Regions from separate parts of the Kribbella flavida DSM 17836 genome, predicted to be linked through region 1. Evidence: riboswitches for the same ligand, from Rfam matches in the RefSeq annotation. Region 1 holds a riboswitch; the other holds the start of a gene.
The links. Region 1 has a riboswitch for cobalamin ahead of KFLA_RS39675 (VWA domain-containing protein). Riboswitches for the same ligand answer to the same signal wherever they lie in the genome.

Region 1 (3,705 bases):
AGCCACCGTCCGGGGCGCGATCACCTGGGGCGGAGCCATTGGCGTCGCGGTCCGCGGTGAGGTCGGAGTCGCGAGCATCGGGATCGCGGGCCCCCGGGTCACGGGCGTCGTCCGGGCTGCCGTCGCCGCTCGGATCGCCGTCGCTGTTCGGGCCACCGTCGGGACGGCCAGGGGCGCCGCCGTCGGGGTCGTCGTCCGGGTCGTCCGGCGGGGTGCTGTCGCTGATCGCTTGCTCGAGGCGGTCCTGATCCAGTCCCGGGGCGTCGAACGGGTTGCGCCGGGTGCGGTGCGGCAGGGCCAGCTTCGCCGCGGCGCGGACGTCCTCGACCTCGACGACCGTGCGCCCGGACCAGGCCGCGTGCGCCACGGCCGTCCGGGCGGTGACCAGGTCGGCGCGCATCCCGTCGACGTCGAACGCCGCGCAGATCTCGGCGATCTGCCGCAGCGCCGGGTCGGTCAGGATCACGTCGGGCAGCAGGCTTTGCGCCTTGACGATCCGCTCGGCCAGCTCGCGCTGCGCCGCGTCGTACCGGCGGACGAAGGCGGCAGGATCGGCCTCGTAGGTGAGGCGAGCACGCATCACCTCGACACGAACGGCGGGGTCGCGGCTGGCGACGACGTCGACGGTCAGGCCGAACCGGTCCAGGAGCTGGGGGCGGAGCTCGCCCTCCTCCGGGTTCATGGTGCCGACCAGCACGAAGCGGGCGGGGTGGGTGATGGAGACGCCGTCGCGTTCCACCGTCGCCCGGCTCATCGCGGCGGCGTCGAGCAGCACGTCGACCAGGTGGTCGTGCAGGAGGTTGACCTCGTCGACGTACAGGATCCCGCGGTGCGCCGCCGCCAGCAGCCCCGGCTCGTACGCCGTCACGCCCTCGGCCAGCGCCCGCTCCAGGTGCAGCGACCCGAGCACCCGGTCCTCGGTAGCCCCGACCGGCAGCTCCACCAACCGAGCCGGCCGGGAGACCGCGCCAGAGCCTGCGCCCGCGGCGGAACGCGAGGCCGAGAACGCGGTGGGCGCGGCGGAACGGTCTCCGGACATGCCCGCCGCGAGGTCGTCAGCGTACGCCGGCTGCGCCGCGGAGAGAGTGGTCTCCCGGGAGCCGGCTGCGGCATCCCCGGCGGACGCCGAACGCGCGCCGGAGAGAGCGGTCTCCCGGGAGCCGGCCGCGGCATCCCCGGCGGACGCCGAACGCGCGCCGGAGAGAGCGGTCTCCGGCGAGGTGGTCGCGGGATCTCCGGCGTACCCGGTGGGAGCGGTTTCCGGGGCGGCCGGGGTGTACGGCGGGTGAGGGCCGTCGGGGCAGATGGGGTCGGGGGCGGTAGGGGCGCAGGAGAAGCGGCAGCCGGGAATCACCTCGACCGGCGGGAGGATCTCGGTGAGGGCCCGGACGGCGGTGGACTTGGCGGTGCCCTTCTCGCCGCGGATCAGCACGCCGCCGATCGCGGGTGAGACCGCCGCGAGCACGAGGGCGAGCTGGAGGTCCTCCATCCCCACCACCGCGGTGAACGGGAAACCCGTCGACGCCGGCGGGGTGGGAAGAGGTTGTCCGGCTTCACCGGGCTGGTTCGGAGCAGGCCGCATCGGCGGTGAATCCCTTCGTCCTGCGGGTGTCCACGCCCGCATCGGCAACGGTGCGCCCGGAAACGCGGAGAGCGCTCCCTGGCGGACGGACGAAGATGTCCTGGCTTCCGGATCGCTCCGGTCACAGTGGCGGGACCGCCCCGGACTCCGGCCGCCAGGCCGTCACCGGTGTTCCTCTTCAACCGTCCGGGCGATCATTCCACATTCCCCCGCCGGCACCCCCGACCGGAGACCAACCTCACCCGACGACCCACCGAAGACTGGGATCGAGACCGTGCCACGCACCGCCGGCCGGCCGCGACCCGGCCGAACAGCGTCGGCCGCGGCTGCCCCCGACGGGTTGTAAGAAATCACCACTGCCGGACATTGACCGGGCATGACGCCATCCACCGCAACGGCCCGGCGAGGGCCGGGGAACGAGGCCCACCCGGTGACCGACACCGGCCCCGATCCCCGCCGGGCCCGCTTCGAGGCCCTCTTCGCCGTCAACCACGACCCTGTACTGCGCTACCTGGTACGCCGGACCGCCAGCCGCGACGACGCCGCGGACCTGCTCGCCGAAACCTTCTCACCGCCTGGCGACGGCTGGACGACGTACCCGCCGACGAGCAGACCCTGCCCTGGCTGTACGGCGTGGCTCGTCGCGTACTGGCCAACTACCGGCGAGGGGAAAGCCGCCGCTCCAGCCTCGCCGACAAACTGCGCGGCCACCTCTCGCCCTCGACTCCGGCGCCGCGGTTGGACGCCGAGCTCGGTCCCGTCGCGGCCGCCTTCGAGCAACTGTCCGACACCGACCGCGAACTCCTGTCCCTGGTGGCCTGGGAAGGCCTCGACACCACGCAACTCGCCGCCACACTCGGCTGTTCGCGCAACGCGGCCGGTGTCCGCCTGCACCGAGCCCGGCGACGGCTGGAACGCCTCATCGCCGCCCTCTCACCGTCCGACTCGACCACCGAGGTGAACCGATGACCCACCAGACCTTCGACCTGGTACGCCGTCTCGACCCCGCCGCCGACGACGCCCTCGGCGACGTCACGCCCGCCAGCCGCGCGGAGCTGCTGGCCGGCATTCTCGACAGTCCCGTCGACGTCGTCGCAGCACGCCGGAGCCGGCACCCGGTACGCCGGCTCGCGCCCGTTCTGGTGGCGGCCAGTCTGCTCGGCGGAGTAGTCGTCAGCACGAGTGGCTGGCCGGGCGGCACCCGCGAGCAGGCCCTCGGGCCGGCGTTGTCGTTCAGCACCGAAGGCGAGTTTCTGAAGGTGCGGATCCTCGACCCGGTGGCGGACTCCCGGCGCTACAACGAGGAGTTCAAGGCGCAGGGTCTCGACATCGAACTGGTGCTGATCCCGGCGTCGCCGTCCCAGGTCGGTCAGGCGGACGGCCAGCTGTACAGCGGCAGCAACACGCGCCAGCGCATCCGCTTCGAGTCCGTACCGGCCGGCTGTGTCGAGGCGGCGACCTACCCCTGCGTGCCGGAGTTCACCATCCCGAAGGACTACCGGGGCACGGCCAGGTTCGGGATCAACCGAGCGGCTGCGCCGGGCGAGCAGTACGCCGCGACGGGCGCCCTGAACGGCCGCGACGAACCGTTGGAAGGCATCCAGTGGCTCAACCGCCCCGTCGGCGAGATCTCGGCGATCCTCAGGCAGCGCGGCTTCTCCATCACCTACCGCTGGCCCACCGGCCGCCAGAACCCGAACGCGACACCGCCGCCCACCTGGTACGTCATCGAGCCCAGCTTCGCCCGACAGAACAACCTCGTCGAACTCGAGGTGTCCCCCCGCCCGATGAAGTAGCGCCACGCGCCGCAAGCCCACTTGAGGGGATATCCCCCGCGGATGTGGGTTCTACCCCGGTATGCGGGGGGCGGACCCACAACGTGCAGGGTTATCCCCTCAAGTGGTTCGCGGACGGCGGTGCCGGGGCTGGTTCAGGTGAGGTGCTGGTTCAGGTGAGGTGCTGGTTCAGGTGAGGTGCTGGTTCAGGTACGTCGCGGCGGCGTCGCCGGGGGCCTCGCGGATGCCGATGAGGGGAGTGACCGTGACGTAGCCGGCGGCCAGCAGCGCCTCGTCGGTGTCCGGAGACGGGGCGGCGGCCGGGGGTTCGAGGCGGATCATGGGTTC
Region 2 (3,705 bases), 2.7 Mb from region 1:
GTTCGCAGCACCTGCCCGAACGGGATCTCGAAGTCGCCCACGGTCAGCGAGAACGCCCCCACGGCCACCGCGAGCACCAGCGCCACCACCGTCACGCCGACCGCGCGCAGGTCGAGCCGCGCCGAGAGCCCGGCGATCCGCACCGCGTGCGCCGCCGTACGGTCTCTGCGCGGGGACCGGCTCACAGGTCCGCCAAGGTTCGGCGGCGGACGAGCATGATGAAGAGTGGAGCTCCGACGAGCGCGGTGATGATGCCGGCCTGCAGTTCGTCCGGGCGGGCCACCAGACGGCCCAGGACGTCGGCCAGCAGGACAAGAGTCGGAGCCAGGACGAGCGAGAAGGGCAGGATCCAGCGGTAGTCGGCGCCGACCAGCGCCCGGGCGGCGTGCGGAACGGCCAGGCCGACGAAGCCGATCGGTCCGGCCAGGGCGGTCGCCGTACCGGCCAGCAGCACGATCGCCGCGCCGGCCAGGACGCGGAGGACGGCGACCCGGGTGCCCAGGGTGACCGCCAGGTCGTCGCCCAAGGCCAGCTGATTCAGGGATCGACCCAGGACGAGTGCGAGAAAGATGCCCACGGCAATGAAAGGGACTGCCTGGGTCACGATCTCGCCGTTGGCCAGGGTGAGGGAGCCGACGACCCAGAAGCGGAACTCGTTGAGGGTGGACAGGTCCAGCAGGGTGGCGGCCGAGGTGACCGAGCCGAGCATGGCCGACAGGGCCGCGCCGGCGAGCGCGAGCTTGACCGGCGTCGCGCCGCCGCGGCCGATCGCGCCGACCAGGTAGACCACGACCGTGGCGACCAGCGCCCCGCCCATCGCGAACCACACGTACCCGGTCAGGCTCTGGATCCCCAGCACCCCGATCGCCGCGACCACAGCGGCCGCCGCGCCGGCGTTCACGCCGAGGATGCCGGGATCGGCGAGCACGTTGCGGGTGACGCCCTGCATCAACGCCCCGGCCAGTCCCAGTGCAGCGCCCGCCAGCAGCCCGGTCGCTGTCCGCGGCAGCCGCAGGTAGCGGATCACCCGGTCGGTGTCGGACCCGGTGAAGTCGGCCGCGGCGAGGTAGACGTCCCGCGGACCGAACCACTGGTTGCCCGCCAGCAACGACAGCAGCACAACGCCGAGCAGCACGACCACCGCGAGCACCAGCCCGCCGGTCCTCGACATCCCCTGCCGGAGAAGGCCACGCCGCTCAGCAGGCGGTACGACGGCCTCGGCTGTCACTTGACCAGGTCGGGATGGATGATCTTCGCGATCAGCTCGGTCGAGCTCGCTCCCCGCACGCCGGCCGAGTGGTGCGCGAACAGCCAGGGCACGACGCGCTTGTTCCGCACGGCTTTCAGGTTCGCCAGCGCCGGGTTGCCGAGGATCTTCTGCACCTCCGGCTGCACCTGCGCTTCGGTCAGCGACGCGTCGCAGCAGCCGCTGACCAGGATGTAGTCGGGATCGGTCCGAATGAACTGCTCGACGCTGAGCTTCACGTTGCGCTTCGAGGTCAGCCCGGCGAACGCGTTCACGCCGCCGGCCTGCCTGATCAGCACACTGCCGAAGTCCGGTCCCGCGGAGACGGTCATCCCGCCGCCTTCGAGACCTGGCCGCAGGATCGCCACCGTCGGCCGGGGCGCGTTCTGCACCTTCGCCTGCACGGCCGCGATCCGGGCCTGCTGGTCGGCGATCACCTGCTCGGCCCGGTCGCTCACCCCGAACAGCCGGCCGAGGTCGCGCAGGTCGGCGTACACGTTGTCCATCGAGACCGTCGACGGGTCGATCGCCTCGTCGCCCTTGCCGTCCGCGGTCGGGCAGAGCGGGCTGAAGATCCAGGTCTGCACGCCGAGCTGCGCCAGGCTGCCCCGGGTGCCGAAGCTGGAGTCGCTGCCGGCGGAGCTGAAGACGTCGTTGAAGCCGGACAGCACGAAGTCCGGGTTCAGGCTGAGCAGTTCCTCGCGGCTGGGCAGGTTCTTGTAGTACTTGCGGTCGCGCTGGGCCTCGGCGTACGGCGGCAGCACCTGCGCGTCCAGGTACGCCGTACCGACCAGGCGGTCGGAGATGCCGAGCGCGTGCGCCAGCTCGACGGCCGGCTGGTACGCCGCGAACACCCGCTCGGGTGGACCGTCGACGCCGATGTCGAGACCGCAGTTCTTGACCGTAGTCGAGGCTGCACGCGGACCGGCCTCGGCAGCGGCGCCGCACGCGGCGATCAGGGACAGCAGGACGGCAGCAAGCACTGCCTTGGGTACGACGGCCATGGCTGGACCGCTCCTCCAACACCTCGTGGACGGGTCTGACGCGCCGTGGCCGGTCTCCTGGCTGACGGGACGTACCGCGTCCGACGGGCTGACCTTCCCGGCCCCGGGTGGGGCCAGTGGTCTCACGAGGTGTGAACGCCCGGTGGACAATCCCGATCACAGTGGCGAGGGCCGCGCCGGTTTTGAACCGACTTCCCGAGCACCACGGCGCCCACACGGTAACCCACCTTGCGACCCGGTCGCAGCACCAGGTCCAGCCGTCCCTGGTGCCGTCAGCGGGTGTACAGCGGGGAGATGGCGAGGGCGAAGGCGACCATGTCGTCGGTCTTGGCCTTGCCGGCGGGCAGCGGGACCAGGTCGGCGATCTTGTCGGTGCCGACGCGGAGGGTGCCGCGGCCGGTGGCAGTGTCGATGTAGCCCTCGTCGCCGAGCGGCACCGACTGCGAGGTCGGCGCCTTGCGGACCGGCGTCATCGCCGTCTCCGCGTCCGTCACCCGGCGGGCGGTCGTGGAGAGCACGCTCGTCGCGGTGATCCAGCCGCACACCACATCCCCGGCGGCGGTCTGCCCGTCGCGGCGCGCCATCGCCTCGGCGCCCATCACCTTCGCCGCCGCCGACGTCCCCCGCTCGCACTCCGGCCGCGTCACCAGCGGCGCCGCCTCGGTCAGCCCGGGAGCCTGCCGGGCCGCCTCCTGCGCCAGCGCCACGTACTTCGTCGGCGTCGCGGCCGGCCCGGCGACCTTGATCAGCCGGGTGTCGAACAGGAAGACCGCGAACCGGCTGGTCACGTAACCGCCTTGACCCACGGCGATCGGTTTGGCCGGCTCGCCCTTCGTCGCGGCGTACGCCTTCTGCGCGGCGCTGAGATCGGCCTTGGTCGCCGGCAGCACGGACACCCCGACCCGCAGGACCGGCCCGGACGGACTCGTGCTCAGCGCCAGCTCGCAGAGGTCGTAGCTGGGCAGCCCGATCTCCGCCGGCACCGCCTTCGGCTGGATCGTCACCACCGGCACCGCGAGCGTGCTCTGTACCAGCGCCTGGTCCATCCGCACGCACAACGTGTCCGCGACCTTTGCCGTGGCCGGGCCACTGGGCGTCGCGGACGGAGTCTCGCTCGGCGTCTCGGTCGGCGTGGTGCTCACCGACACCAGCGGCGGAACGTCCGGCGAGTTCTCACCCCCCGCACTGGTGCAACCGGCCAGGGCCAGTACGGCGACGACGGCGACGGCCGGGCGGATCCGCATCCCAACTCCTGGTGACTGCTCGGTGACAAGGTCTCCGACTGTAGACGGTGCCACCGACTGCCGCGCCGGAAAGGCAGACCACCCGTCAGCGCCCCGGAGCCGGTTCCCAGTGCACGACCTTGACCTGGCTCATCTCGTCCAGCAGTTCGGGCCCGTAGCCGAATCCAGCGCCACTGGCCGCCCGAGGCTGCGCAGCACCTCCAGGAGCACC

Region 2: linked by a shared signal. The riboswitch ahead of KFLA_RS02980 (ABC transporter substrate-binding protein) and the one ahead of KFLA_RS39675 (VWA domain-containing protein) in region 1 are both predicted to bind cobalamin.

Annotation. Positions count from the first base shown of each region.
Region 1 is NC_013729.1:3,339,509-3,343,213, reverse strand. Features, by position in the region: gene KFLA_RS39675 (VWA domain-containing protein) at 1-1,489, opposite strand, end outside; cobalamin riboswitch at 1,657-1,784, opposite strand; gene KFLA_RS38845 (RNA polymerase sigma factor) at 2,216-2,551, shown strand; gene KFLA_RS15470 (hypothetical protein) at 2,548-3,378, shown strand; gene surE (5'/3'-nucleotidase SurE) at 3,547-3,705, opposite strand, start outside.
Region 2 is NC_013729.1:625,905-629,609, reverse strand. Features, by position in the region: gene KFLA_RS02990 (FecCD family ABC transporter permease) at 1-185, opposite strand, end outside; gene KFLA_RS02985 (FecCD family ABC transporter permease) at 182-1,228, opposite strand; gene KFLA_RS02980 (ABC transporter substrate-binding protein) at 1,225-2,250, opposite strand; cobalamin riboswitch at 2,281-2,472, opposite strand; gene KFLA_RS02975 (hypothetical protein) at 2,523-3,494, opposite strand; gene KFLA_RS02970 (aldehyde dehydrogenase family protein) at 3,580-3,705, opposite strand, start outside.